One region of the Arthrobacter sp. Y3221160 genome, then DNA from elsewhere that is predicted to be linked to it. Evidence: predicted binding sites of a transcription regulator. Region 1 holds the regulator's gene; the other holds the start of a gene.

What was found. Region 1 encodes HspR, which represses chaperone genes until heat shock. Its sites were predicted from a motif close to AAGTTGAGTCNNNNNGACTCAACTT; they were not measured.
Region 2: the regulator HspR is predicted to act here: its motif matches at 2,491-2,515, upstream of AC5RWG_RS12330 (ATP-dependent Clp protease ATP-binding subunit).

What each region holds. Positions count from the first base shown of each region.
Region 1 is NZ_JBNHHU010000001.1:1,662,940-1,677,753, forward strand. Features, by position in the region: gene AC5RWG_RS07715 (DUF3073 domain-containing protein) at 1-207, opposite strand, end outside; gene AC5RWG_RS07720 (septum formation family protein) at 472-1,638, shown strand; gene clpB (ATP-dependent chaperone ClpB) at 1,773-4,397, opposite strand; gene AC5RWG_RS07730 (GNAT family N-acetyltransferase) at 4,656-5,192, shown strand; gene AC5RWG_RS07735 (HutD/Ves family protein) at 5,213-5,770, shown strand; gene AC5RWG_RS07740 (YceI family protein) at 5,848-6,414, opposite strand; gene AC5RWG_RS07745 (pyridoxamine 5'-phosphate oxidase family protein) at 6,644-7,114, shown strand; gene AC5RWG_RS07750 (YccF domain-containing protein) at 7,148-7,579, opposite strand; gene AC5RWG_RS07755 (DEAD/DEAH box helicase) at 7,786-9,483, opposite strand; gene trmB (tRNA (guanosine(46)-N7)-methyltransferase TrmB) at 9,721-10,632, shown strand; gene AC5RWG_RS07765 (anti-sigma factor family protein) at 10,670-11,329, opposite strand; gene AC5RWG_RS07770 (sigma-70 family RNA polymerase sigma factor) at 11,326-11,823, opposite strand; gene AC5RWG_RS07775 (COG4315 family predicted lipoprotein) at 12,070-12,630, shown strand; gene AC5RWG_RS07780 (heat shock protein transcriptional repressor HspR) at 12,713-13,135, opposite strand; gene AC5RWG_RS07785 (DnaJ C-terminal domain-containing protein) at 13,202-14,170, opposite strand; gene AC5RWG_RS07790 (nucleotide exchange factor GrpE) at 14,302-14,814, opposite strand, start outside.
Region 2 is NZ_JBNHHU010000001.1:2,650,353-2,665,166, forward strand. Features, by position in the region: gene AC5RWG_RS12330 (ATP-dependent Clp protease ATP-binding subunit) at 1-2,473, opposite strand, end outside; gene AC5RWG_RS12335 (LexA family protein) at 2,685-3,059, shown strand; gene AC5RWG_RS12340 (Y-family DNA polymerase) at 3,052-4,410, shown strand; gene AC5RWG_RS12345 (hypothetical protein) at 4,519-4,734, opposite strand; gene AC5RWG_RS12350 (hypothetical protein) at 4,810-5,289, opposite strand; gene AC5RWG_RS12355 (hypothetical protein) at 5,352-5,570, opposite strand; gene AC5RWG_RS12360 (NAD-dependent epimerase/dehydratase family protein) at 5,653-6,723, opposite strand; gene AC5RWG_RS12365 (catalase) at 6,865-8,514, opposite strand; gene AC5RWG_RS12370 (MFS transporter) at 8,848-10,074, opposite strand; gene AC5RWG_RS12375 (TetR family transcriptional regulator) at 10,300-10,779, shown strand; gene AC5RWG_RS12380 (NADP-dependent oxidoreductase) at 11,036-11,971, opposite strand; gene AC5RWG_RS12385 (malonic semialdehyde reductase) at 12,140-12,766, shown strand; gene thiD (bifunctional hydroxymethylpyrimidine kinase/phosphomethylpyrimidine kinase) at 12,959-13,792, opposite strand; gene AC5RWG_RS12395 (hypothetical protein) at 13,914-14,366, opposite strand; gene AC5RWG_RS12400 (queuosine precursor transporter) at 14,566-14,814, shown strand, end outside.

The DNA.
Region 1 (14,814 bases):
GTCTTCGTCGTCGTCGTACTGATCTGCGTACTTGTCCACGTAGTCCGAGTAGTCCGGCTCATATGGCTCCTCGGAAAACGTGTCGGAGTTATGGCGTTTCGCAGCGCCGAGTTCGCGCTGGAGTGCAGTCAGGTCAGTGGCCGGGCTGAAATACTTCATGTCCCGGGCCTGCCTGGTTGCTTTTGCCTTCTGACGGCCGCGCCCCATGGCGTGACCCCCTTTGTACGTCGATCCGGAAGTGGTCGCACGACTGGCGCACGAGGTCCCGGAATAATTGATCAATTCTGTCGTACCTATAGGGTACATGGTTTTCACGACCGCTCGTGGCAGGCGAACCGTGGCCGCGAGGGGGGCCTCCCGGCCCCCGAAAGGACTAAATCGTGCAGCAACGCGGGAATGTTGGCTAAAGTCATCGTGGACCGGTTCTCCCGTTCTCCCGGAAGACAACACGCACGGAAGGCAAGTTTCCCCATGAGCGAACAGGACAAGCGGCCTGACGACGACGGGAGGCCTCCGCTGGAGCGCCCCGAGAGCCTCGAGGTACCCGGCCCCAGCCTGCACGTCAGCGCGGATGAGGTGGAGCTGGCCGAGCCAACCCTGGGGCAGGCGAGCATCAGCGAGGATGCCGCGGCCGAGGCCGACCTGGCCAAAGCTGCCGCCGAAGCCGAAGAGGTGGAGAAGGAAGCCGATGCCGCCGGCCAACTGGTGGGCGGCACCCGGGAGGACCGCGCCGTCAAGGCCCGCGGCACCGCACCCGCGGGGGCGCCCGCCGGCGACCAGGGCCCGGCGGGCGACGCCCCGGCAGGCGACCGGACAGCGGAGGAAGCCTCGAAGCCCGACTCGCCTCACCCCGCCCGCGGGGCCACCGCCGTCACGGGCACACCGGAAACCTCGAAGCCCGACGCGGCCCGCAACCCCGCCCCCGGGGCCGGTGCCGCGACCGGGGCGCCGGCATCGCCGGCTGCAGCCGTCCCGCCGTCGGCCTGGGAGCCCGCGCCGCCCGGCACCGACGGCTCCGCGCCGGAGAAAAAGTGGTACTCCACCGCCGCCGACGGCCTGCGCCGCGGCGGCGCCAGTGACGAAGCGTCCGGCGGTCCCGCCGCGGGCCCGGCCCGGAAAATGGACTGGAAGCCGCTGGTCATCATCGGCGCGGTCGTCATTGTGGCCATCGTGATTATCGCCATGATCGTGTCTAGCCTGACCAGCGGCTCCCCTGCCGGCGGGGCGGCCAGTCCGGCGTCGTCGCAGACCGCCGCAGAGACGCCCAACGGGGACGGCGTCGTCGCGGAGAACGTCTCGCCGTTCGATTTCCAGCAGGGCCAGTGCTTCACCGACTTCGAGGCCGTCATGCGTGAAGCAACCGTCGTCACCTGCGACACGCCGCACGAGGCGCAACTGGTGGGCACCTTCTCCTACGGGGACGACGAAGAATTCCCGGGCGCCGACGAACTGAACATCAAGGCCCAGGAGGTCTGCACGGCCGTTGCCCTCAACGACTCCGCGGCCGACCAGCCGGATCTCAGGGACTCCTACGGCATGCCGTCGAAGGAGACGTGGGCGCAGGGCGACCGCCGGATCGACTGCTTCAAGATCGCCGAGGAGGGCCAGGAGATCACCGGGTCGCTGGTCGACCTGTAACCCGGCACGGAACAGTCCGGCGGTCCCGCCGTGGCGGGGCCGCCGTGGCGGGGCCGCCGTGGCGGGGCCGCCGTGGCGGGGCCGCCGTGGCGGGGCCGCAGGACTTCTTCCGCGACCCGGCCGGGCCGCTCAGGTCAGCCGCCCCGGACCGCCCCCACCTTCGACTGCACGATCAGCCCGCCGGCCCCGCCGTCGACGTCGAGCTCCGGCACATCCACCAGCACGGTGTCGCCGTCGCTGATCGCGCCCGCGAGCAGGCCGCGGGCCAGCTTGTCGCCGATCTCGCGCTGGACCAGCCGGCGCAGCGGCCGGGCGCCGTAGGCGGGATCGAAGCCGGTCAGGGCCAGCCACTCGCGGGCGGCGTCCGTGACCTTGAGGGTCAGCCGGCGTTCGGCCAGCCGCGCAGCCAGCGCCGCCACCTGCAGATCCACGATCCGGGAGAGTTCTTCGATGCTCAGCGGGTCGAAGATGATCACGTCGTCCAGCCGGTTGAGGAACTCCGGCTTGAAGCTGGCGTTCACCACGTTCAGGACCGCTTCGCGCTTCGTGTCTGCGTCCATGGTCTGGTCCACGAGGAACTGCGAGCCGAGGTTTGAGGTCAGCACCAGGATCACGTTGCGGAAGTCCACGGTGCGGCCCTGCCCGTCGGTGAGGCGTCCGTCGTCGAGCACCTGCAGGAGGATGTCGAAGGCCTCGGGATGGGCCTTCTCCACCTCGTCCAGCAGCACGACGGAGTAGGGACGGCGGCGGACGGCCTCGGTCAACTGGCCGCCTTCTTCGTAGCCCACGTACCCCGGAGGGGCGCCGACCAGGCGCGACACGGAGTGCTTTTCCGAGTACTCGCTCATGTCGATCCGGACCATGGCCCGTTCGTCGTCGAACAAGAAGTCCGCCAGCGCCTTGGCCAGCTCGGTCTTGCCGACGCCGGTGGGACCCAGGAAGAGGAACGAGCCGGTGGGCCGGTCCGGGTCGCTGATGCCCGCCCGGGCGCGCCGTACCGCGTCCGCGACCGAGGCAACCGCCTTGGACTGGCCGATCAGCCGTGAGCCGATGTGCTCCTCCATCTGCAGCAGCTTCTGGCTTTCGCCCTGCAGCATGCGGCCGGCCGGGATGCCGGTCCACGCGGAGATGACCTCGGCGATGTCGTCGGCGGTCACCTCCTCGGAGACCATCTGGTCCCGCCCCGCGCCGCCCTGTTCCTCGGCGGCCTGCGCCTGGGCCAGCTCCTTTTCCAGCGTCGGGATTTCCCCGTACAGGATCCGGGATGCCTCGGCCAGATCGCCCTCGCGCTGGGACTTGTCGGCCTGCGAGCGCAGCTCGTCCAGCTTGGCCTTCAGGTCGCCCACGCGGTTCAGCCCGGCCTTCTCCGCCTCCCACCGGGTGTTCAAAGCCGCCAGCTGCTCCTTCTTGTCTGCCATGTCGGCACGCAGCGCTTCCAGCCGTTCCCGCGAGGCCGCGTCGGTCTCGTTGGCCAGCGCCAGTTCTTCCATGGTGAGCCGGTCGACGGCGCGGCGCAGCTGGTCGATCTCCTCGGGCGCCGAATCGATCTCCATCCGCAGCCGGGAGGCGGCCTCGTCCACCAGGTCGATGGCCTTGTCCGGCAGCTGCCGGCCCGAGATGTAGCGGTTGGACAGCGTCGCGGCGGCCACCAGCGCGGAGTCCCCGATCGATACCTTGTGGTGCGCCTCGTAACGCTCCTTGAGTCCGCGCAGGATGCCGATGGTGTCCTCGACGCTCGGCTCCCCCACGTAGACCTGCTGGAAGCGCCGCTCCAGCGCCGGATCCTTCTCGATGTTCTCGCGGTACTCGTCCAGCGTGGTGGCGCCGATCAGCCGCAGTTCGCCGCGGGCGAGCATCGGCTTGAGCATGTTGCCGGCGTCCATCGAGCCTTCGGAGGCCCCCGCGCCGACGACGGTATGCAACTCGTCGATGAAGGTGACGATCTGCCCGTCCGAGCTCTTGATCTCTTCCAGCACGGCCTTCAGCCGTTCCTCGAACTCGCCCCGGTACTTGGCGCCGGCCACCATCGCCGCGAGGTCCAGCGACATCAGCGTCTTGCCGCGCAGCGATTCAGGCACGTCGCCGGCCACCATCCGCTGGGCCAGGCCCTCCACCACGGCGGTCTTGCCGACCCCGGGTTCGCCGATCAGCACGGGATTGTTCTTGGTGCGGCGCGAGAGCACCTGGACCACGCGGCGGATTTCCGCATCCCGGCCGATCACCGGGTCCAGCTTCCCGGCGCGGGCGATGGCGGTCAGGTCGGTGCCGAACTTCTCCAGCGCCTGAAACGTGTTCTCCGGATCGGCGGTGGTGACCTTCCGGTCTCCGCGCAGGCCGGGCAGGGCGGCGAAGAGTGCTTCGTGGGAGGCACCGGCGTCGCGCAGGATCTTCCCGACGGCGGCGTTGTCCGCCGCGAGGCCCAGCAGCAGAAATTCCGTGGACACGTAGGTGTCCCCCCACTTTTCCGACTCCTGCCGGGCGATCTGGACCGCTTGGAGCAGGCCCCGGGAGTACTGCGCCTGCGCCACGGAGGATCCCGACGACGACGGCAGGGCCTTGATCGCGGTGCTCGCCTGAACACTCACCGAGTCCGGATCGGCCCCGGCGGACTTCAGCACGGCTACGGCCACGCCGTCGCGCTGGTCCATCAGGGCCTTGAGCAGGTGGGCGGGCTCGATCTGCGGATTGCCCGCCGTCGAGGCGTTCATCGCCGCGGCCGACAGCGCTTCCTGGCTTTTGGTGGTGAATTTAGCGTCCAACGCATCTCTCCGTTCGCTCCGGAATGGATCTGGCCAGCCCCGTTAGTGCCGGCCCTGAAACTAAGTTGAGTGTAGTCCACTCAACTTTGAATGTAAAGTTATCCACAGGCTGCGGAGCGCGGCTCACCGCCTTCCGGAGCTCTGCTCCCCCGCCACCGAAGCGTCCTTGCCCGCCTCCATCTTGTCGCCCCGGCGCCCCTGCCCGGAAGGGCGTCCGGCGAATAGGCTGTAGCGGGGACGTGCAGGAGGCGGACGGAGGTGGCCCTGACGGAAACCATGTTGGAAACTGCCCGGCTGCTGCTGAACCAGCCGACGCCGGAGGACATCAGTGCCATGTTCCGGATCCTCTCCGACCGGCGCACCACGCGGTTCAATCCTTCCGACGCGCTCATCTGGAACGAGGAAGCCGAGGGCCTGTTCCAGCGCTGGGAAAGGCAGTGGGAGGACCACGGCGTGGGCTACTTCGCCGTCCGCCTGCCCGGCCGCGAAGACGCCATCGGCTTTGCCGGCGTCAAGCACGTGGCGCTGTCCGGCCGCCCGGTGCTGAATCTCTACTACCGTTTCGACCCCGCCGTGTGGCACCGCGGTTACGGGCGCGAGGCGGTGGCCGCCGTCGTCGCCCATGTCAACGAGTTTTTGGAACTGCCGCCGATCCTGGCGCTGGTCCATCCGGCCAACACCGCGTCCCGGCGCATCGTCACGTCGCTGGGGTTCGAACGGAACGAGGCCGCGGCGGTCAGCGGCCCGGACGGCTACCAGGACGCCTATGTGCTGAACTGGGACCGGCAGCTATAACATCCGGTCAAGGAGTCCCAGTGGAGATCATTCGCGCAGCCGCGCTCAAGGAACAGCGGTGGCGGAACGGCGGCGGCGTCACCAGGGAACTGGCGGCCGGTGACCTCGGCACGGACGGGCTCCCCGGTTGGCGGTTAAGCCTGGCGGACATCAGCTCGGACGGCAGCTTCTCCGAATATCCGGGCGTGGACCGAATATTCACCGTTGTGGACGGTGACGTCGCCTTCCTGACCGTGGACGGCAGCCAGCACCGGATGGAACGCTACCGCCCGTTCCGGTTCGACGGCGGGAGCAGCGCGGACTGCAGCCTGCCCACCGGGCCGTGCCGCGCGCTGAACGTCATGACCCGCCGCGGGGCCTGGGGCGCCGGCCTGCTGATCGTCGAGCTCTCGAAGAAACAGCCGCTGCGGCTGTCGGACGGGCAGTACCTGGTGCTGCTGCAGGGCCAGGCACAGGCGACGGCTGGCGACACCGCCCAGCCGCTGCATCCCTACGACGCCGTGGTCGGCTCGGTCGCGGCCGAGGTCAGCGGCCGCGGGTTCGCGGCACTGGTGTCGGTCTATCCCGCCGGGGACTGAGGCGGCCGGGCCCTGAGGGCGGCCGGGCCTTGAGGGCGGCCGGGCCTCCGGAGCCGGCTCCTTATTGCGCCGGTTCCCTACTGCGCGGCGGCGTCCTCGACCTTGACCGCGGAGACCTCGAACTCCAGCATCACGCGGTCCGACACGAGCATGCCGCCCGAGTCCAGGGCCGTGTTCCATTTGACCCCGAACTCCTGCCGGTCAATGCGCCGGGAGCCCTCAAAGCCCGCCCGGAGCTGCCCGCCCGGGTCCCGCTCCACGCCGATGAAGTCGATCGGAACCGCAACCTGCTTGGTGATGCCGCGGATGGTCAGGTCGCCGTTCACAATGAAGTTTGCGCTTTCCACCTGATCGATGCGGGTGCTGACGAACGTAATCTCCGGATAGTTCGGCGCATCGAAGAAGTCGTTCGTGCGCAGATGCTCGTCGCGTTGCGGGCTGCGGGTATCAATGCTGGCGACCTTGATCGTGACCTTGACGGACGAGTTGGCCGGGTTGTCCGCGTCGGCCTGGATGATGCCTTCCACGTCGTTGAACGCGCCCCGGACTTTGGTCACCATGGCATGGCGGGTGGAAAATCCGATCCGGGTATGGGCCGGGTCGAACCGCCACTCCCCGGACAGATCAGGAGATAGTTCGGACATGGCAGCGCTCCTCCTCTGGCACAGGCACTGCCTTCCCCAAAGCCAGATGGATGCGCCCGGCCGTCTCCTTCAGCCGCATGCGGCTCGTGTGGTAATTCCAACACATAATGGGACGCAGTGCACCACCTGGGCGCCTGAATTCCGGGGCCGCCCCGGCGACCCGCAGCGGCATCCGACCGGCGGAATCCGCGCCCTATCCCAGCCTGTCAGCGGTCAATAGACTGATGCCATGACCACCGCGAACGAGATGCCTTCATCGACGACACAGCTGCCTGTGGCCGATTGCTGGAAATTGTTCCGCAGCGCTGACTTCGGCCGGCTCGGAGTCGTCGTCGATTCCCACCCGGAGATCTTTCCGGTCAATTACGTTGTGGATCACGGCAGCATCGTGTTCCGCTCCGCCCCGGGAACCAAGCTCGACGCCGCCCTCGCCGGCGAAGTGGTTTTGGAGGTGGACGGCTTCGATCCGGCCACCGGCGTCGCCTGGAGCGCCGTCGCGCGCGGCAGCGCCCAGCGGATGAGCAGCATTGAGGACGTCCTGGAATCGGCAATGCTGCCGCTGTTCCCCTGGCAGTCGGGCGAAAAGAACCATTTCGTCCGCATCGTTCCCACGGTGGTCACCGGACGGCGTTTTGTGGTGCCGGCATCGGCCCGCCGCACGCCGGGGCTCAGCGACAGCCGCCGGCTGCAGATCGAGTAGCCGCCCGCATGGCCGGCCGGCCGCACCGACGGGTCAGCGCCAGGTGACGGGTCCCGGCTGATAGCCGGGAATGTAGCCCGGGAACGCCCGGTCGGTGGGCACGATCTGTTTGCCCAGCGGCGTCAGGGACACCGGAATCATCTTGAGGTTGGCGATCGCCAGCGGGATGCCGATGATGGTGATCGCCTGCGCCACCGCCGTCAGCACATGCCCGATCGCGATCCAGATGCCGGCGACCAGCAGCCAAATGATGTTTCCCAGCGTGGACATAAAGTAGGTGCGCCCGCCGCGGTCCACCACCATGCGGCCGAACGGCCACAGCGCGTAGCCCGCGATGCGGAACGACGCAATGCCGAACGGGATCGTCACGATCAGCAGGCAGCAGACGATGCCGGCCAGGAAGTAGCCCAGCGCCAGCCAGATGCCGCCGAACAGGAGCCAGATGACGTTCAGGAGTGCCTTCATCCCACCATTCTGGCCACGGACGCGCTCGGCCGCCATACGGGACGTCCCTGAGTGTCCCCCGATCTGCCGTTGGGGCGCGGGTCGTCGGTGGAGCATCGCAGCGCGGCCCCCGGCACGACGAAACTTCCCTGTCGAAAATTAAAGGCCGCAGGGCGGCCCCTTCCGTACGGAGGGGCCGCCCTGCGGCCTTCGGCTCTGCGCCCGGCCTAGCTGGTCCGGCGCTTTTCCTGCGAAGCCGGCGCCGTGGCGCGGCGCGGGCCGCGGCGGGCCGGACGCTCGGAAGCCGGAGTCTCCGACCGGAAGACCGGGCGGGTGCCGCCGGCCGTAGAGCGCTGCGGACCGCCGGCGGTGCGCGGCGCGCCGCCCGACCGGGCCGGGCCGCCGGAACGCGCCGGCCCCGCACTGCGGCCGCCTGCCGCGGTGCCCGACTGGCCGCGGCGCCCGGCGGTATCCGCCCCGGCGGCGCTGCGGTGGCTGCCGTGGCTGCGGGCCGCAACGTCCCGGCCGGCCTGGCCGCGGTTTTCGCCGCGGGCCGGCTGGCGCTGGCCGCTCTCCGGACCGCCGGCGCGTGCGGCGCCGGAGGCCTGGCGGGCTTCACCGGAGCGGGTCCGTCCGCCGCGGCCGCCAGACCGCATGGCCCGCTTGCGCTGGGCGTTGGCGCCGGTGGAAGTGCCGCCGCCGTGCTGCGGCAGGTTCGCTGCCTGCTGCTGGGCCCGCAACTGCGGATCGACCGGTGCGGCCACCTCGCCCACCAGTTTCACCAGCAGGTCCGAGGACGCGGTGACGCTTTCGAAGGCTACGTCCACGCCGGCCGCCTTCATCAGCTTGCCGACTTCCAGCCGTTGTTCCGGCAGCGCCAGGGTCACGACGGTGCCGTCGGAACCGGCGCGGGCGGTACGGCCGGAACGGTGCAGGTACGCCTTGTGTTCGGTGGGCGGATCCACGTGGATCACCAGTTCCACCTCGTCCACGTGCACGCCGCGGGCGGCCACGTCCGTGGCGACCAGCACGCGCACATGGCCGGAGGAGAACTCGGCGAGGTTGCGGTCGCGGGCGTTCTGCGACAGGTTGCCGTGCAGGTCCACCGCCGGGATGCCGGCGGCGGTGAGGGCCTTGGCCAGCTTCCGGGCGTGGTGCTTGGTGCGGGTGAACAGCACGCGGCGCCCGGCTCCGGCGGCCAGCCGGTTGAGCACCTGCTTCTTTTCGGAGGCATCGCGGGTTACGAGCACATGGTGTTCCATGGTGGTGACCGCGGCCTGCGGGTCGTCCACGGAGTGAGTCAGCGGGCTGGACAGGTAACGCTGCACCAGCTTGTCAACGCCGTTGTCCAGGGTCGCGGAGAACAGCATGCGCTGCCCGCCGGCCGGGGTGGTGTCCAGCAGCTTCTTCACCACGGGCAGGAAGCCCAGGTCGGCCATGTGGTCGGCCTCGTCCAGGACGGTGATTTCCACCGATTCCAGCGTGATGATCTTCTGCTTCATCAGGTCTTCGAGCCGGCCCGGGCAGGCAATCACGATGTCGACGCCGGCGCGCAGCGCCTTTTCCTGGCGTTGCTGCGAGACGCCGCCGTAGATCACCGTGGTGTTCAGGCCCAGCTCCGACGCCAGCGGCTCAATGGTGGCATTGAGCTGGGTGGCCAGCTCACGGGTCGGCGCCAAGACCAGGCCCAGCGGGCGTCCGGGTTTGCGGAAATGGGCGGCCTCGCGCTCGGCCAGCCTGGCGACCAGCGGCAGCGCGAACGCGAGCGTCTTGCCGGAGCCGGTGCGGCCGCGGCCCAGCACGTCCCGGCCGGCCAGCGTATCGGGCAGCGTCTCGGTCTGGATGGGGAACGGGGCGTCGATGCCATCGGCAGCGAGCTTCGAAGCAAGGGCCTTGGGCACGCCAAGGGCAACAAAAGTAGTCATAAGAAAGTGAGAATGTCTTCCGGTCAGTGTCCCCGCGGCAGGTTAGCCCAGGGTCGCCGAAGAAAAATCAGACAGTGCCAACCGCCCGGACCTGTCCGGTCACGTCGTTAGACGGAAAGCGGCGGCGCAATTGAAAGCGTTCATCGACGCAGGGAAACGCGTCAAAGTGCGCCTCCGAGTAGCACCAGTCTAGCAGCACGTCCGGGCCGCCCGCGCACGGGCGATACTCTGGTGGGGATGACCAGCGACTCCCCCACCCCTGATTTTCCCGCGAACGACGACGGTGCGCGCCTCGCGCAGCCCACCCACCTCGCCCGTCCGGTCAGCTTTGTGCGCCGCGGATCCCGGCTGCAGGGCCGCCGCCAGCAGGCCTGGGACGAATACGGCCCCAGGTTCGCCGTGGACCTCCCGCGCCACGGCGGCGACACCACCGTGGACCCGGACTATGTCTTCGACGCGGCGGCAGCCTTCGGACGCGAGGCACCCCTGATGGTGGAGATCGGATCCGGCCTCGGGGAGGCCGTCTGCCATGCGGCGGAGCAGCACCCGGAGTGGAACTTCCTGGCCCTGGAGGTCTACCGGCCGGGGCTGGCGCAGACCCTGCTGCGGATCGGCCAGCACGGCCTGTCCAACGTGCGGGTGGCGCAGGTCAACGCGCCTGACGCCCTCGCGAGCATGCTGCCCGAGTCCTCGGTCGCCGAGCTCTGGGTGTTCTTTCCCGACCCGTGGCACAAGACCCGCCACCACAAGCGGCGGCTGGTGCAGGAGAGCTTCGCGGACCTCGCCGCCCGCGTCCTGCAGCCGGGCGGAATTTGGCGCCTGGCCACCGACTGGTCCGACTACGCGATCCAGATGCGCCGGGTGGCCGACGCCTCGCCGGACTTTCGCAACCTGCATGCCGGCGAGCGCACCGGCAAGGACAGCCCGCTGACCCAGGTCTGGGAAAGCGGCGTGGAAGGCGTGGTGGGCGGCGCCCCGGTGCGCGAAGGCAAGATCCCGGTCAGTACCGGAAATGCCAGCACCGGTGAAGGCATGGATGAGCACGGCGGCTGGGCGCCCCGCTTCGACGGCCGGACCATGACCAGCTTCGAGCAGAAGGCCCACGACGCCGGGCGGATGATCTTCGACCTGGCCTACCGCCGGAACTGATCCCCGCCTGAGCTAAACCGCACTGGACCCCGCGGGCTCAGTCCGTAACCACTGCCGCCAGCGTTGTGTCCGCCCCGTTGCGCAGCTCCACCTGGACAATCTCGTCGGTGGCCATGGCGCAGGCTGCGGTGAGCGTGGCGCGGCCCGCCGGCGTCGCCTGCCAAGAGGCCACCTGGTAGGTGTAGCCGGTGTCTCCTGTCACCCAGAGGGTGAGTAGTCCGTCCCGCGGCAGCTGCTCCCCCGCTACCTGCATCTCGGTGCCCCACGCCTTGTGCACCAGCGCCAGCTCCAGCTGCAGGCCGCCGTCGGCGGTCATCACATAACTCTCCGTCGCCGGCGGCTGCTGCTGCTGGGTCAGCAACGGCCCGATGGCCGCCCCGGCGACCAGGCACACGCCCGCCACCGCCGCCACCAACCCGGCCCACCGCCGTCGCTCCTTCCGCCGCCGGCGGGCGAGTTCGTCCACCAGTTCCCGGGTGCGTTCCTCGACTTCGTGTTGCGGCGGTGCCGCCAGCTCCAAGGCGGCGTCGCGTGGCAGCGCGTCCAGCAGATCGGGCAGCGTTTCCAGCTCCGCGGCCTCCCGGCGGCACGCGGGGCAGGAGGCCAGGTGTTCTTCGAAGTCCGCCCGTTCGCGGCGGTCCAGTCCGCCCAGCACATAGAGGCCGAGCAGTTGGTGCTGTTCCTCGTTGGCATTCACTGCTGCCCCACCCCCATCTCGTCCAGTACGGCACGCAGGGCCTTGGCCGCGTAGAACGCCCGCGACTTCACCGTGCCCAGCGGAATGCCCAGCGACCGGGCGGCTTCGGACGACGTGAGCCGCTGGTAGTGCAGGGCGAGGATGATGTTGCGGTGCTCGGGGCTGATGCGTGCCAGCGCTTCCTCCATGACCACGCGGAGCAGGAGCCGCTCCAGCTGGTCTTCTTCGCTGGCCGGCTCGTCCTCGCCCAGGCCGGTCTCGCCCGGCCGCCGGGTGCGGCGCCGGTAGCCGTCGATAATGACATGCCGGGCGGTTTGGTAGAGGTAGCCGCGCATGTTGTCGGTTTCCGGGCCGCGCTTCCACACCCGCAGGATCGTCTCCTGCACCACGTCCTCCACCTGGTCCGCGTCGGAGGTCGCCGCGCGCACGAACCGGCGCAGCGCCGTGGCGTGGTCGCGGTAGAGGCGGGCCACGGCCTCGTCGTCCAATGCCACGGCCGCCTCCTTCCTCCCGGCAGCCCCGGCCGCCCCGCCGGCGGCGGACGTCCCAGTGCAGCGTCCCACGCGGCGTCCTACCGGGTACGACGACGGCGGCGGCGTTCCGGTTCATCCAGCCCGCGGGATCCACTCCGCCCGACGTTGAACCATTGTGGGTGCGGCCGGCGTCTTTGCCAATAGCGGGCCGCGCGCCCCGCGGCACGACGTTCCGGGCACCGCCCGGGAGACCGCAAAAGGAACCCCATGAAAATCACGCAGACAGCCGCGGCAGCCCTGCTGGCCGCCGCCATGATGGGCCTCGCCGGGTGCGGAGGAGGCTCGGGTACGGAAACGCCTGCCGGCCCGGAGGCACCGCCGGCAGGCGAGGCGCCGACGACGGGCGCCCCCGGAATGACCACGCCGGCGGCGCCGGAGACAGACGGCGGGGAGACCGGCGGCGCGCAGGCATCCGGCGCCGCCTCTACCCTCACGACGGCCGAATCCGACCTGGGCGAAATCGTGGTGGACGGCGAAGGCATGACCGTTTACTACTTCACCAAGGATGTCCCGGACTCAGGCGAGAGCGCCTGCACGGGCGACTGCCTGGCCGCGTGGCCGCCCGTGCTGGCCGAGGAAGAGCCGGAACTCGACGGGGTCACCGCGGAGGTGGGCCTCATCGACACCCCGGACGGGCAACAGCAGGTGACGCTGAACGGCATGCCCATCTACTACTGGGCGCAGGACAAGGCCCCGGGAGACACGACCGGACAGGGCGTGAACGACGTCTGGTTTGTGGTCGCCCCCGACGGCGAAATGATCAAGTAGCTCCACGCCGCCATCCTGCCCGCAGCCGCCTGCCCGGGGCCGGCAGCTGCGGGCGTCCGATCACAGGCGCCGGCCGGACGGGTCAGCGCTGCGGCCGCCAGACCATCAGCGCCTGGCTGCGCGGACGCGGCCGCTGGCCGCGGGCCAGCGTCACCACGTCGCCGGCGAGGCCGGCGGCGAACACCCGGCTGGAGTCGGTGCCCCGGCGCTGCCGTGCCATCAGTTCCTCGGAGAGGTCCCGGACCTGGGCCTTGAGCGCGGCGACCTCGTTTTCCAGCTGGAGGATGCGCTTGATCCCTTCCAGCGAGACGCCCTCCTGGGACAGCCTCTGGACCTCACGCAGGGTGTTCACGTCCTTCTGCGAATAGCGGCGCTGCCTGCCCCGCTGGCGCGACGGAGAGACCAGGCCGAGACGGTCGTACTGGCGCAGCGTCTGCGGGTGCATGTCCGCCAGTTCGGCCGCCACCGAAATCACGAAGATCGGCGCGTTCATATCGATGCTCATGGTGCTCTCCCTCCTGCGCTTCGCGCGTTTCCCCTCCGGACTGTCCCGACCTGTCGTAACTTCCCGCTACAGCCTGGCCTTGGCGGCAAGATTCCCGCGCGGGTCGGACCCGGCAGTCGCCGCCGCGAAGGCGTTAACCGCGTCTTCGGCCTCTTTCCCAAGGTTCTGCGGGACCACCACGTCGATGGTCACGAGCAGGTCGCCGGTGTTCTTCGAGGTCTTCACCCCGCGTCCCTTCACGCGGAGCGTTCGGCCGGAGGGTGTTCCTGCCGGCACCTTGACCTTGACGAATTCACCCGTCAGGGTCGGCACGTCGATCTGCGCGCCCAGCGCGGCCTCCGGGAACGTGACCGGGACGTGGATCCGGATGTTGTCGCCGTCGCGCTGGAAGAACGGGTGGGGCTTGACGTTGACGGTCACCATCAGGTCGCCCGCGCCGGCGGGGCCGGCCTGGCCCTTGCCGCGGACGCGGACCTTCTGGCCGTCTTTAATCCCGGCCGGGATCCGCACGTCGATCACTTCGCCGCTGGGTTCGCGCAGCCCGATGGTGGTGCCGTTGATGGAACCGGCGAAGGAAATGCTGGTGGTTGCGGTGCGGTCGGCGCCCCTGCGCGGGGGCTGCTGCTGCGGGAAACCGCCGAAACCGCCGAACAGATCGGCGAACTCCGGCGGCACGGTGCCCGCGGAGCCGGGGCGGGTGCGGGTGCCTTGGCCGAACAGGTTGCCGAAGATGTCCTCGAAGCCGCCCGCGCCCGGCCCGCCGGCGCTGCCGGGACCGCCGGCGCTGAAGCGCGCGCCGCTGCCCATGGCGCGGATCGCGTCGTACTGCTCGCGCTCCCCCGGGTCCGAGAGGACCGAGTAGGCCTCGGAGATGTCCTTGAACTTCTTTTCCGAACCCTCATCCCCCCGGTTGGTATCCGGATGGTGGGTCCGCGCGAGCTTGCGGTACGCCTTCTTGATGTCCGCGTCGGATGCGTCCTTGGAGACACCGAGGATCTTGTAGAAGTCCTTCTCGACCCAGTCCTGGCTAGCCATGCAGGCGCCTCCTTTCAGTTGTCACAAAGTCTATGGGCACCGGCGCCCCCGGACGGTGACGGGTTGGCCTCCGAGCGTCCGAAGGCCAACCCGTCATCAGGGGCTGGGCGCCGTGGCGCCCGCTGCCGGTGTCATTCTGCCGGTACGGCTACCACTACCTGGGCGGCGCGCAGTACCCGGTCGCCGGCCCTGTAGCCCAGGCGCAGGACCTGGCTGACGGTGTCCAGCTCCACCTCGGCGTCGGGCTGCTGCATCAAGGCCTCGTGGATGTTCGGGTCGAATTCGACGCCGGTCTCCTCGATGCGGGCCAGACCGTAGGTCTTGAGCACACCGTCCAGCTTGGTGGCAATGGCCGCGAACGGTCCGTCCGCGAGATCGCCGTGCTGGCGCGCCGCGTCGATGTCGTCCAAGACGGGCAGCAGCGAGTTCAGCACGCCGATGACGGCCATCTCGCCGGCCACGGCGCGGTCGCGTTCCACCCGCTTGCGGTAGTTCACGTACTCCGCCTGCAGCCGGAGCAGGTCGTTCTTCAACTCCTCGGCCTCCTGCGACGTGCTCCCCTGGGCAACAGATTCCCCGGCCGGGACCTCGGCCCCGTTCAGGATCTGCTCCGCCTGGGCCAGCGCGTCGGCGTCGGCGCCCTG
Region 2 (14,814 bases), 990 kb from region 1:
CATCCAGCTCGCGCTGGATCACGCGGCGCAGGGGCCGGGCGCCGTATTCGGGCTCGTAGCCGGCCTCTGCGATCCAGGCCACGGCGTCCTCGCCAACCTCCAGCGCGATGCCCTGGGCCGCCAGCCGGACTTCGGTCTTGCGCAACTGCAGCCGCACGATGGAGCGCAGCTGCTCCTGGTCCAGCTTGCGGAACAGCACGATCTCGTCGATCCGGTTCAAAAACTCCGGCCGCATGGTTTCGCGCAGCCGGCCCATCACCCGGGCGCGCAGTTCCTGCTCGCTTCCGAAGCCGTCCATCCCGTCGTTGGCGGTGAAGCCCAGCGCTCCGCCCTTGCTGGCCAGGAACTCCGAGCCGAGATTGGAGGTCATGATCACCACGGTGTTGCGGAAGTCCACGGTGCGGCCCTGCCCGTCGGTAAGGCGTCCGTCGTCGAGGACCTGCAGCAGGAGATTGAACACGTCCGGGTGGGCCTTCTCCACCTCGTCCAGCAGCACCACAGAGTACGGGCGCCGGCGGACGCGTTCGGTCAGCTGGCCGGCCTCGCCGTAGCCGACGTAGCCCGGAGGGGCGCCGACCAGCCGTGAGACGGTGTGGCGCTCGCCGTATTCGCTCATGTCGAAGCGCACCATGGCGTCCTCGTCACCGAACAGCGACTCCGCCAGGGCCTTGGCCAGCTCGGTTTTGCCCACACCGGTCGGGCCCAGGAACAGGAAGCTGCCGACGGGCCGGCCCTCGTCCCCCATGCCGGTGCGGTTGCGCCGCACGGACCTGGCGATAGCGGTCACCGCATCATCCTGGCCAATCACCCGGGCGTGCAGGTCCTCCTTTAACCGGGCCAGCCGCTGCCGGTCGCCCTGGGTCAGCCGGGCGGCCGGAATGCCGGTGGCGCGGGAGATGATTTCGGCGATCTCGGCCTCGCCCACCACATCGGAGGACGCGCCGGGGCGGGCCCCGCCGTCGTGGTCTTCCGTGGCACCCGGGGCCGACTGCCGGGCGGAGGCGGCTTCCAGCCGGGCCTTCAGCTCTTCGATCTCGTCGCGCAGCTTCGAGGCGTCCTCGTAACGTTCCTCGGCGACGGCGGCGTTCTTGGCCGACTCCAGCTCGGCCAGCCGGCCGCGCATGGCCTCCACGTCAACGCGCGGGCCGCGTCGCAGGCTCAGCCGCGCGCCGGCCTGGTCGATCAGGTCGATCGCCTTGTCCGGCAGGAACCGGTCGGTGAGGTAGCGGGAGGACATCTCGACGGCGGCACGGATGGCTGCCTCGGTGTAGGCCACCTGGTGGTGTTCTTCGTAGCGGTCCTTGAGACCGGACAGGATGCGGACGGCGTCCTCGATCGAGGGCTCGCCGACCATGACGGGCTGGAAGCGCCGCTCTAGGGCCGGGTCCTTCTCCACCTTGCGGTATTCGCCCAGGGTGGTGGCGCCGAGCAGGTGCAGTTCGCCGCGGGCCAGCCGGGGCTTGAGAATGTTGCCGGCGTCCATGCCGCCCTCGCCGCCGCCGGCGCCGATCACGGTATGCAGTTCGTCGATGAACACGATCAGTTCGCTGCTCGCGGCGCTGATCTCTTCCAGGGTCTTGGTCAGGCGTTCCTCAAAGTCGCCGCGGTAGCGGGTGCCGGCCAGCATGCCCGGCAGATCCAGCGACACCACACGCTTGCCGCGCAGCTGTTCGGGGACCTCGCCGGCCACGATGGCCTGCGCCAGCCCCTCGGCGATGGCTGTCTTGCCCACGCCGGCCTCGCCGATCAGCACCGGGTTGTTCTTGGTCCGGCGCGCGAGGATTTCGATGGTCTGGGCAATTTCGTCCGCGCGGCCGATCACCGGGTCCAGCCGGCTCTCCCGGGCCTGGGCCGTCAGGTCGGTGCCGAACTGGTCCAGCATGGGAGTTTCCGACCCGGTGCCGGTGCTCTGTTGCGGGCCGGTTGCAGGGGTGGGGCCGTCGGGCTGCGCCGCAGCTGTCTCCGCCGCGTGCTGCAGTGCCTGCGGGGTGACGCCCGCGCCGGCCAGGATCTGGCCGGCGGGGGTCTCCTGGTTCAGCACGAAGGCGGCGAAGAGGTGCTCGGGGTCGATGTAGGTGGAGCCGAACGCGCGGGCCACTTGGTGCGCGTCCAGCAGGGCACGCTGCGCCGACGGCGTGAGCGACGGCGTTTCCTGGGTCGGGCCGGTCTTTTCCGGCAGGCCCTGCTCCGCGGAACGCGCGATGGTCTGCGGGTCCGCGCCGGTCAGCTTGATCTGGCTGGCGGCCGGCTCCTGGCCGACCATGACGTGCAGGATGTGCAGCCCGTCCACCTCGATGTGGCCGAGGCCTGCGGCGAACCGGGCTGCCTGCGCCAGCACCTCATGGGTGCGGCGGCTGAGCAGCCGGGTGAGGTCGACCGTGCGGGATTGGGCCGCCCGCTGGCCCTGCAGGTAGCGGGCCAGGAACTCGTCGAATGAACCGTTGCCGGAAGCTGGTCCGAAGAACAGTGGCATGGATAATCCTCCTGTGGAACGTGAGTGCCTTCGACTCATGTTAACGCCTCTACGGCAGGATTATTCCAGAAGCTACCCGAACTTGAGTGCAGCTGGCTCATATGTAGGCCACGGCAGGCCGGTGCTACTGTTGGATTCGAAGCTTTGTTCGAAGACGGGGGTCGGGATGTTCGGTGTAGAGCAGCCGTCGGATGCGTCGGCGGGCCCGGAGATGGGCAGCGGAGCGCCCGAGGAGGCGCGCGGTTTCCCGTCGCCGGCCAGGGACTACTTCCACGGCGGCATCGATCTGAACCGGCACCTGATCCGCGACCGCACCAGCACCTTTGTGATGCGGGTGGCCGGAAACTCGATGGCCGCGGCCGGGATCAGTGATGGCGATGAGCTGATCGTGGATCGCTCTTTGACCCCGCGCGACGGTTCGGTAGTGGTGGCGGTGCTGGACGGGGAACTGGTGGTCCGGCGCCTGCATCTCACCGCGGACGGCGTGCGCTTGCAGGCGGACGACGGCGGCGTTCCCACCGAGGTGGGCGAACTCGCCGACCTGAGCATCTGGGGCGTCGCCACCCGTTGCCTGCACCATGTCTAGCGCCCCCGTGCCCGGGGCCGGCGGGGCGACATCCGGCCAGCCGTCGGGCTCCGGCGGAGCGACCTCCGGCCGGCCCGGCGATCGGATCGCGCTGGTGGACGTCAACAATTTCTACGTCTCCTGCGAGCGGGTCTTCGATCCGTCCCTCGAGGGACGGCCAGTCGTCGTGCTCTCCAACAATGACGGCTGCGTGGTGGCGCGCTCCGAGGAGGCCAAACAGCTGGGGCTGAAGACCGGGACGCCGTGGTTCCAGGTGGCGCCGCGGGCCAAGGCCTGGGGGCTGGTCGCGCGGTCCAGCAACTACGAGCTGTACGGGGACCTAAGCGCCCGGGTGATGGAAGTGCTCGGCCGGTTCGGGGCCTGGCAGGAGGTCTATTCGATCGACGAGTCGTTCCTGGGCCTGCCCGGCGACGAGGCCCAGTTGCTGGAGACTGCCGGCCGAATCCGTGCCGCAGTGATCCGGCAGGTGGGCGTGCCGGTCAGCGTCGGCGTGGCGCAGACCAAGACCCTGGCGAAGTTCGCCAACCACGTTGCCAAACGGAATCCCCAGATGGCCGGAGTGTGCTCGCTGGGCTCGATGCCCGCTTCCGACATCGCCTGGATCCAGTCACGCGTCCCGGTCACCGGGCTGTGGGGCGTGGGCGGACGGACGGGGAAACGGCTGAACGCCCTCGGGATCGATTCGATCGCAGACCTCAAGGCCGCCGACCCGCAGGCAATCCGAAAAAAGTTCTCCGTGGTGCTGCAGCGAACCGTGCTGGAGCTGAACGGGACGCCCTGCATCCCGCACGCGGAGGAGCGGGCCGACAAGCAGCAGATCATGTTCTCGCGCAGTTTCTCCACGCCGGTGACCACCCTCGAGGAGATGGACCAGGTGATGGCGGTCTATGCCCAACGCGGGGCGGCCCGGATGGCGGCCGAGGGACTGCGCGCCTCGGTGCTGACGGTGACTGCGGGGACCAGCAGGTTCGCCGGCGGCGAGGCATCGTTTCCCGCGGCCAGCGTCACCCTGGCGACGCCCACTCAGGATCCGATCCAGCTGACCAAGGCTGCCGTGGCCGCCATGCGCGGCTGCCTGACTCCGGGCGCCCACTATGTCCGGGCAGGGGTCCTGCTGTCGGGGCTGGAGCCCGCGGTCGGCCAGCAGACCTTCGACCCCTTCGTCAGCGATTTGGAACAGCGGCACATCGGCGACCTGCTGGGCGCGGTGCGTACCAAGTTCGGCGAAGCCTCGATCGGCCTCGGTCAGGGCGGGCTGGCGGCCCCCGCGGCGTGGTCAATGAAACGCGAATTTTCCTCGCCACGCTACACCACCGAGTGGAGCGACCTGCCGGTGGTCAAGGCGGATTAACCGGCTGTGCACCGGGTCGCGCCGCAGCGGCGCAACGGGCATGGCAGCGGCTGAACAGGGGCACGGCAGCGGCCGTATCTGGACGGCCGCTGCCGTGCCCGCGGTGGATCAGTCGCTCGGGCTCGTGTCGGTGGTGAGCCCGCGGTCGTCCGGCGTTTCCTGGTCCTTCTCTTCAGCCGGCCCGGGCGCGATGTTCATGCCCTCCTTGCCCTCGGGCTCGGGGGCGGAATCGGCCGTTTGCTGCTCCTGAGCATCCGGCGGATCTGCCGCGGTGCCCGACTGGTCCCGCGGACCTTTGACCTGGCCGGCGTCGTTCTCCGTCATGCCAGTCCTTCCCTACTGCCGTCGATGCAGGCGGAGCCCCGGCGAGGGGCCCGGCCCGCCAGAATCCCGGGCGGGTTACACTCCGGGCGGGCGCAGGTCGTCGTCCCTGTTGAGGGTGGCGGGTCCGTCCGGCATGGTGCCTCCCTCGCCCGTCCAGCTCTGCCCGAGTTCGTCGTTCTGCGCCGGATCCGACATCGTGGTGTCGCCCAGGGTGGTGCCAGTGGTGTCGCCGAGGGTGCTGGTGCCCGTGGTGCCGCCGGCGGTGGTGGTGGGGCCGGTGGTGCCGCCGTCGTCCTTACCCGAACCGTGGTTGCCGGGCAGCTTGGAGGTTGCCGCGGACCCTGCCTTCTTGGCCGCTTCGGTAACACGGTCGGCGACGCCTGGTGCCTTTTCCTTGACCAGGTCGGTGGCTTCGTGCACTTTTTCCTGGACCGCTGGGTTCTGCCAGAACTCCTGACTCTTGGCCTTCAAGGAATCGTAGGCGGACCTTCCGGATTTCGAACCCAGGACGAATCCGAGGGCGATGCCGGCGCCGAATGTGAGTTTCCCTTTCACAGCGTGCTCCTGTCTGTAGACGGTTGATGGGCGGTGCTAGGTGGAGGTGCGGGCGGTGCCAGTCAGCCGGGGAAAGGCGCGTTGGGCGCGTCCCCGCGGCCGTCCTGGTCCTTGTCGCCGTAGGCCTTCTTGACCAGGTCGTCGGCGAGTTTCTCGTCACCGTGGACCGGGATGTGGGCCTCGTTGACTTCCTTGTCGATGCCGCCTGCGTCGGCGGGAGTCAGAGTGTCGTCATTCGCGTCGTCCGGGTGTTCCGGGCGCCGCTCCTCGTTCGGATTCATCAGGTCCTCCTTCTCGAGCGGGTCGTCCTGTGGGATCAGACCGGGCAGCTGCGCTCTTCGCGCGGCTTCCCATGGGGCCACACTACGCGCCGGTCTCCGGCTTCGCACGGGTCCAGCGGCTGCGCGGGCGCATCGCGGGGGATTCCGTGACACCTCCGGCCCCGGCCATTCCCGCCAGGACTTCACGGATCGCCGACAACGAATCCACCTGCGGTATCCAGCCGAGTTCGTCCCTAACCCGGCTGGTGTCCATGACCGGAGCGTAGCGGGCCATGTCCACCCAGCCGGGGTCGCTGGCCAGCAGCCGGAGGGACCACGCGGCGCCGACCAACTGCCGCACCAGCGGCACGGGAACGGGAAGCCAGCGCCGGGCACCGAACAGGGAGGCGACGAGTCCGGGCGTTACCACCGGTTCGGCCGCCACGTTGAAGGCGCCCCTCGCGCCCTGGTCCAGCACCCGCCAGTAGGCGTCCGCCACGTCGTTGGCATGCAATGCCTGGAAGATGAACTCCTCGGGGAACGGGAACAGCGGCAACCGCAGCCGGTTGAGGAAGAACTTGGGGATCCACTGGCCCACAAAGTAGCGGCCGATCTGGCTGCCGGCCTCGGCTTGGAAAATCAGGCCGGGCCGCAGCCGCGCCACCTTGATTTCCGGGTGATCGTCGGCGAACTCGTCCAACAGCGCTTCCTGCTGGCCCTTGAACCGGCTGTAGTGCGAGCTGGCGATGCCTCTGGCCGGCCAATCCTCGCGGACGCGGGAGTGCTTCGGGCCGGGGCTGTAGGCGCCGACCGACGAGGCGCAGACTACTTGCCCGACGCCGGCGTTGGTGGCAGCGGCGAGCACGTTCGAGGTGCCGTCCACGTTCACCCGGCGCAACTGCCCTTCATCGTGGTTCGGCTGCAGCAGCCACGCGAGATGGACGACGGCGTCGCATCCCTTAAAGGCCTGCGTCAGCCTTTCCCGGGCATCGCGGGAGGCGATGTCCAGCGAAACCCACGTGACGCCGTCGTACGGTTCCGTCGTGGCATCGGGCAGCCGCCGCGCGATGCCGACGATCTCCACGTCGTCCGCGCGTTCGCCCCGCGCCTTCTGCAGCCGGCGCAGCACTGCTGTACCGACGTTCCCGCTGGCTCCGACCACGGCGACTCGCATGGACAGACGCTACCGCGGATGCCACGGCTTGGCGAGGGCCCGGCTGGGCGGCCGGCCGCCGGAATCCGGGCTGGATTCGGCCGCCGTCCGGGATTTCCGCAGGTCAGCCGCCGCTTAAACGTGGAGGTCGCGCGGTGACGGCTACCGCTCCACTTTGACACGTTCGTTGGGCACGCAGTGCGTCATGGTCAGCCCGGAAACGTCCCGCGGCCCGTTCTTGCCGAGGTTGGCCATCCACTGCTGCTCCGCTTCGGAAAGGTTCTGGCTGGCCAGGGGCCCAAGGTCCTTCACCTCGTCCAGCGAGATGCCGATGCCGCCGCCCACGCCCTGGCCGAGCTCGTCCGCAATCATGTAGAGGTGCCAGAGCATGCGCTCCTGGATCGGCCGGTCGCACTGCGCCAGCGCGTTGGTCAGGTTGGTGATCAGGTCCTCGCGCTCCCAGTCCTCTTGCAGGTAGAACCGCTGGCCGGCCTGCAGGTAGTCGTTGGTCCGCTCGATCCGTTCCCTGGTCAGCCGGCCGCCGATCTCGGGACCGACGGCGTGGTGGTAACCGGAATCCTTCGCCGCCTCCTGCAGCCCGCCGGTGATAGTCGGCTCGTAGTTCACGTGCGGGTTCTGGCCCGGCGCGGTGTCCACAAAGTGCGTCAACTGGCCGTCCCGCTGGTTGGTGGCCACCGGCACCTTCGGGCTGTTGACCGGAAGCTGCAGGTAGTTCGGGCCCACCCGGTGACGCTGGGTGTCGCTGTAGGAGAACGTCCGGCCCACCAGCATCTTGTCGTCGGAGAAGTCGAGGCCGTCCACCAGCACGCCGGTGCCGAACGCGATCTGCTCGTTCTCGGCGAAAAAGTTCTTGGCGGTGCGGTTCAGCACCATCCGCCCGACCGCTTGGGGAGGGAACTGCTCCTCCGGCCAGACCTTGGTATCGTCCAGCGGGTCGAAGTCGAGCTCGGGATGCTCGTCGTCGGACATCATCTGCACCACCAGCTCCCACTCGGGGTAGTTGCCGGCTTCGATGGCGTCGTAGAGGTCCTTGGTGTGTGACCCGAGGGTCTGCGCCTGCACGTTCGCGGCGTCCTCGGCGGTCAGCGACTTCACGCCCTGCTTGGGCATCCAGTGGTACTTCACCAGCACCGTCTCGCCGGCGGCGTTGACCCACTTGTAGGTGTTCACGCCGAAGCCCTGCATATGCCGGTAGTCGGCGGGGATGCCGCGCGGGCTGAAGACCAGCATGACCATGTGCATGGATTCGGGGGACTGGCTGAAGAAGTCCATCGCCCGGTTCGGCACCGACGCCTCGAACGTTACCGGGTCCGGCTTCTGCGAGTGGATGAAGTCGGGGAACTTGATCGCGTCGCGGATGAAGAACACGCCCAGGTTGTTGCCGACCATGTCCCAGTTGCCGTCCTCGGTATAGAGCTTCACGGCGAATCCGCGCGGGTCGCGGGCCACCTCGGAGGAATCACGGCCGCCGGCCACGGTGGAGAAGCGGATGGCGAGGTCGGTGCGCTTGCCCGCTTCCTGGAACAGCTTGGCGCGGGTGAACCTGCCGATCGGCTCGTCCCCCCACTTGCCGTAGGCCTCGAAGTAGCCGAAGGCCGTGGTGCCGCGCGCATGCACCACGCGTTCGGGCACGCGCTCGCGGTCGAAGTGGCTCATCTTCTCCAGGAACTGGTAGTTCTCCAGGGTCGCCGGGCCGCGGGCGCCGATGGTTCGCGTGTTCTGGTTGTCGTAGACCTTGTGGCCCTGGCGGTTGGTCAGGGGCTGGTCCGGGGACTGGGCCGCATCGGTCATCACTGATCACTCCTGGGAAAAAGGGGGAGGCCGCTTGCCGTGATTCCAGCTTCCTCCTCGGCCGCGGCGAGGGCAAGAGTCCGACGAAGACGCGGCCGGGCTTCGCGGAGGAGTGCCCGTGGCGGTGCGGCGGGAGCCTCGCGGGAGTGGACGTGGCGGTGCGGCCGGAGCCTCGCGGGAGTGGACGGGGGCGGTGCTTTTCGCTCCCACGTCTTGGCGGCGGCTCCCGACGTTTCGCCTAGTCAGCGCGCTTTAGGGGTAGCCAAAGATGGGCAGTTAGTCCGAGACATGGGAGCGAACACACCGGCGGACCCGGCCCCGCCCCGCCCGGAGCTACCGGTGGGCGAAGCTAAGCCCCAGGCGTTTCTCGCTCAAGTACACGCTCAGGCCAATGCCAAGGGCCGCGAACGTGCAGGTCATCCACCAGGTGGACTGCCAGCCGCCGGTAACCGTGGCCAGCCAGGCGATCATGGCCGGGCCGGTGAAGTTGCCGACGTTGAAGATCTGCTGCATCAACCCCATGGCGGCCGGCGGGGACCCGTCCGCCGGCGCCAAGTCCACGGCCATGCGGGTGAGCGTGGACGGGATCACCGAGCCCACCATGGAAAACAGTGCCACACAGGCGAACTGGATGGCCATGCCGCCCGGAGCAACGGCCCAGTCGATGCCGAAGGTGAGCACCGTCGTCGTGCCCATCAGGATGAAGGTGGGGATCATCAGCAGCCGCGGGGGGACGCCGCGCTGCAGCAGCGGAGCGGCGCCGATGGCCCCCAGCGCGTTCAGGCCGCCCACCACCGCGGACAGGATGCCCGGCCAGATCCCGGTGACCCCGTTCTGCTCGTAGATGGTGGGCAGGAAACCGACCACGGCCATCCACTGGACGGTGTAGCAGGCGAATACCACGCCGGCGATCCACGGCTTGGGGGACCGGACGGTGCGGCCGATGCGACGGGTGGCCGCGGGCAGGCCGGAACCGTCGCGCCGCGGGTCCTGTGGCACGAACTTCAGCACCAGCGGGATCGGAATGAGCGTCAGGGCGGCCATGATCCACCACCACGTGTGCCAGCTGGTGGCCTGTAGGATAAGCGCGCTGGCCACCAGGCCGGCGAAGGTCGCGAAGCCCTGGTACGCGCTCCAGAAGCCGACCGCCAGATTGACGCGGACCCCGGGCGTGTTCGCCCGGATCAGCCCTGGCGCCACCACCGTGGTCAGCAGGAAGCCCGCTCCTTCGAGTGCGCGGCAGGCCATCAGTACGGCGGCCGAGTCGGCGAAGCCCCCGATGACGGATCCGATGATGAGCAGCCAGAGGCCGGCGAGCAGGCAGCGGCGTGCGCCGATCATTTCCGCCAGCAGGGAAACCGCCAGGCCGCCGACCATCCCGGCCACCTGCACCACCCCCAGCAGCACCCCGGCCTGCACCAGGGACATGCCGAGCTCGTCCCGGATCACGGGAATGGCCGACGGCAGCTTCCAGATGTGCATCGCGGCCGTGACGCCGGCCAGGACGACGACGATCCATGCCGCGTCTGCCCGCGGCCGGATGGCGCTGGTGGTGGCCACGCTGCTCCTTTCCGACGGGTTCGATTAGTTGCCCGTACAGACTATCCGCGGCCGGAGAAGGGTGACGCGCGGCACGTAAGACGGGCGCCGGCGTCGTAATAGTTGACTACGATATGGGCTGAGCCGGGCTGGCTCGGCGCACCATGCCGAGGCGCGGCGGCACCGCACCGCCGTGGATAGACTGGCCAAGGCGGCAAACCCGCCGGGGAACTACGGGAGGGCAACATGTTCGAACCTGGGGCGCCGATCGACGAGGTCGAGCGCGACGTCGAAGCGATCATCATGGAATTGGTGCACGAGCTGGGCGAGCGGGCCGACGCCGATCCGGAGCCGCTGGGCGCCGAGGAGCGCGCCTACATCGCGGCGTTTTCCGACGCCAGGGCCAACAACGACCGCAACCAGACGGCGTTGCTGTCGACGGCGATACGGCAGCCGAACCTGGCCGAGTCGCTGGTCTACCTTAACCAGCGGCTGGACCGGCAGGATCTCGACCCGCGCGAGCCCGTGGGCATCATCGGGATCATCGTCCGGCTGGCGATGGACGGGCTGTGGGTCTCCGACATGCTGGACAGCACGCGGTTCAAGCCGGAGGACCGGCGCCGGATCACCGACGTGCTCACAGGCATGACGTACCTGACCGACGCGCGGCTCAAGGAACTGCTGGCCGAGCTGGCGCCGAAGGGACGGGCGTCGCAGAAGGACTGACCAGCGCCGACCGCGCCGGGCCCGCCCACAGCTTCAACGGCTGGGGGCGGGCCCGCTGTCGTGAGGGGCCCGGGCCGTCCGAGGCGAGCTAGGGTCGTTTGCGTCGTGGCCGCGCTGCCGGATTTCCTGCAGGATGATCCTGACGTCCTCGGGGAACGACGCGATGTAAGCGTCGATCGTCGCAAACTGCTCCGCCATCCTGACCCACCTGCCGCCTTCCGGCCTTGCCCTATCAGACGTCCTATCCGGCCACGTGCTAGCCGGTGTGTCCCGCAAACGGCGTCAGCACGATCTTGCCGGACGCGTGGCCCTCCTGGCTGTAGCGCATCGCGTCCGCGGCCTGATCCATCGAAAACGTGCGGTCGATGTCCACGGTGAGCTTGCCGGCGTCGGCCAGCGCGCTCAGCCGCGCGAGTTCGGCAGCTTCCGGGCGCACCCAGATGTAGTGGCCGCCGTGCTTGGCTGCGGCCGGATCGGCGATCGACGCGTGCCGGCCGCCATTGCGCAGCACGGCCAAGGTTTCCTCCAGGACCCCTCCCGCGAAGTCCGCCACGGCGTCCGCGCCCTGCGGAGCGAGCCCGCGCACGCGGTGCACCAGCCCGTCGCCGTATTCCACCGGTTCCGCGCCGAACTCCCGCAGCCGTTGGTGGTGTTGCCTGGAGGCGGTGGCGATGACCCGGAGGCCGCGCTCGATGGCGAGCTGGATGGCGATTCGACCGACTCCGCCGGACCCGTTGTGGATCAGGAGTGTCTCGCCGGTTGACGGGGCCAAGGCGTCCAGGGTCCGCTGTGCTGTCATGCCGGTGAGCGGCAGCCCGGCGGCCTGCTCCCAGCCCAGCGATTCCGGCTTGCGCGCCACCATGGATACCGGCAGCGCCACGAACTCCGCGTAGGTTCCGCCGCTCACGGTGTCCCGGCGGCCGTAGGCATAGACTTCGTCGCCGGGAGCGTATTCGGGGGTATCCGGTCCCACCTCCTCGACGACTCCGGCCACGTCCCAGCCGGGAATCACCGGGAAGTGCACGTCCAGCATCGCGTCCAGTCCGCCGGACATCACTTTCCAGTCCACCGGGTTCACGCTGGCTGCCTTGACCCGGATGAGCACCGAACCCGGTGCCACCTTCGGCCGCCGGACCTCCGACTGCTCCAAAACCTCCGGCCCGCCGTAACGGGAGTAGGTCATGGCCTGCATGGTCTTAACCAACGGATGCCGCCTTCCTGTTTTCGCTCCACCCTAGTGGCGGGCCGCGGCCTTGCCTATGCAGAGGGCCGCGTAACGAACCTCACAGGCCCGCAGGAAATTCCGGCAGGGAGGGGCGGTGTTCAACCCTGTAGACCCATCCCGCAACTAAGGAGTCACATGAGCGTCGAAACCGTTGACGTCAGCCTGGAGAACGAACTGGCCGTGGACCGCGAGGCCGCGAACCAGCTGTTTTTGGAAGCCCGCACCGCGAACACCTTCTCCGCCGAGCCGGTCTCGGACGAGCAGCTCGCCGCCATCTATGAGCTGGCCAAGATGGGCCCGACCATGATGAACAACCAGCCGCTGCGCATCACCTGGGTCCGGTCAGCCGAGGCCCGCGAGAAGCTGGGCGCCCGCATGGCGGAGGGCAACCGTGCTAAGACGCTGACGGCTCCGATGGTCGCCGTGCTCAGCTACGACGCCGACTGGCACGAGCACTTCGAGACGTTCTTCCCGCACGCTCCCGAGCGCAAGGCAATGTTCGACGACAACGCCGAAATGCGCGCCGAGGTCGCCAAGAACAACGCGTGGCTGCAGGCCGGTTACTTCATCATGGCCGTCCGCGCCGTGGGCCTGCACGCCGGCCCGATGGGCGCGTTCGACGCCGCCGGCATCGATGAGGACTTCAACGCCGGAACCTCCCACCGCACGTTCATGGTGGTCAACATCGGCACCCCGGGCGAGAACCCCTGGTTCCCGCGGCTGCCCCGCCTGGACGCGGAAATCGCCGTGCAGACGGTCTGATTCCGTCAACCGCTGACGACGGCGGTGCCCACCCACCGGGGGCTTGCGAGCTTCCAGGGGAGGGCGCCGCCGTCGGCGTTTAAGGGTGGCGGGGGAGGGCCGCAGCGGAAGGACAGTCAGGACAGAACAGTGCCGGCCGGTCAGGACGGCGCGCCGGCCCGCCGGACAGGGCGTCACGGCGTCGCCGGCCGGTCAGGACAGCGCGGCGCCGCCCTGCCAGAGTGCGTCGAACGGGGCGTGGGAGGAAACCCGCGCCTTGATGCCCTCGGTGACGAAGTGCTTGGCGGTCTTGGCCGCCTGCAGCGGGGTGGCGCCCTTGGCCAGTTCGGCGGTCACCGCGGCGGCCAGCGAGCAGCCGGCGCCGGAGACGGCCACTTCGCCGACCTTCGGCGCGGAGAGCACTTCGAGGGTTTCGCCGTCGTAAAAGACGTCCACCGCGTCCGGGCCGGCCAGGCGCACCCCGCCCTTGGCCAGCACCGCGGCGCCGGAGGCCTCGTGGATGATCTTGGCGGCCCGTTTCAGGTCCTCGACGTCGTTGATCGTGATCCCGGAGAGGGATTCGGCCTCGAAGTGGTTCGGGGTGACGAAGGTGGCCAGCGGCAACACCTGGGCCTTGAGCGCCTGGTCCGTGTCCAGCGCGTGGCCGGGTTCCTGCCCCTTGCAGATCAGTACCGGGTCCAGCACGATGTTGTCCCATTCTTGGTTCTGCAGCGCCGCCGCGACCGTGTCGATGGTCGCGGGCGAGCCGAGCATGCCCAGCTTGACCGTCTTCAGCGAACCTTCGTAGCAGGTTTGGATCGCCTCCAGCTGATCGGCGATGACGCCGGCGTCCACCGGGACAAAGCGGTGGTTCCAGTTGTCCTGGGGATTGAAGGACACGATGCAGGTCAGGGCGGTGATGCCGTAGGTGCCCAAAGCCTGGAAGGTCTTCAGGTCGGCCTGGGCTCCCGCGCCTCCGGTGGCTTCGGAGCCGGCGATGGTCAGCGTAATGGCGGGCCGGTTGGTTTCGGTGATGGAAACAGACATGCGGTTATTTTCCACTGACAGACCCTCAGGCTCCTAATGACGACGACGACGGCGCTCACCGCCCGGCGACTGTGCGGTGGCCATCCGCTGAGCCGGCTGCCGCCCTCAAGCGCACGCCGGCTCAGCGGATGTCCACCATCCGCCACACGCTGAACCGGCCGATTGCCGCGGCCAGCCCGATCAGCGCTGCCAGTTCCAGCGTACCGAGCGGGTCGCCGCTGGAGAGCGAGACCAGGATCAGGAACGAAGCAGCCGTCATGACCGCGAAGAACGCGAGCACGTGCAGCCATTGGTTAGCCACCGGCCGGAGCAACATGCCCAGCACGAAGGCGATGGGTGCGCCGATGACCAGCCCGACGCCGCCGGCGTACAACCCGACGACCAGCGCCAGGAGGGCGGCCGACGCGAATTGGTGCCAGCTGAGCGGACCGCCGGCCAGGGTGAGCAGCAGGGCGCCCAGCGCGAATACGGAGACGGCCACGAGGAATCCGACCACGAAGGCCCCGAACCCGAAAGTCACCCGGTGGCGCGGGTTGTTGTCCTCGAAGTCGTCGGGTTCGGGCTCCTCACTCATACAGCCAGAATAGGACGGCGGCGCCGTGGAGCAGTCGGGCATCGCAGGCGTCGGAGCGCGAAGCCCCGCGCGCATGGGAGAATGGTAGGCGGTCCGGGTGGCAGACGGACCCCTAGTGCTAATACAGCGGACGTTTCTTCAGGTCACCGTGAGGTGCGAAACGTTGCGCGAACCACTACTACGAGGGTGAACACCACTGATGACTGAACTGCAATTCCGCACGCCTGCCCGCTTTGCCTCGATCGGCAGCCCCTACTTCGGCATCATGCTTGCCGTGATGGCGGTGGTCCTGATCCTGTCCAACATCGGCGCCTCCAAGGGCGTGGCCCTGGGCCCGATCATTACTGACGGCGGATTTTTCCTGTTCCCGCTGGCGTACATTCTGGGCGACGTGATCAGCGAGGTCTACGGCTTCAAGGTGGCGCGGAAAGCCATCCTCACCACCTTC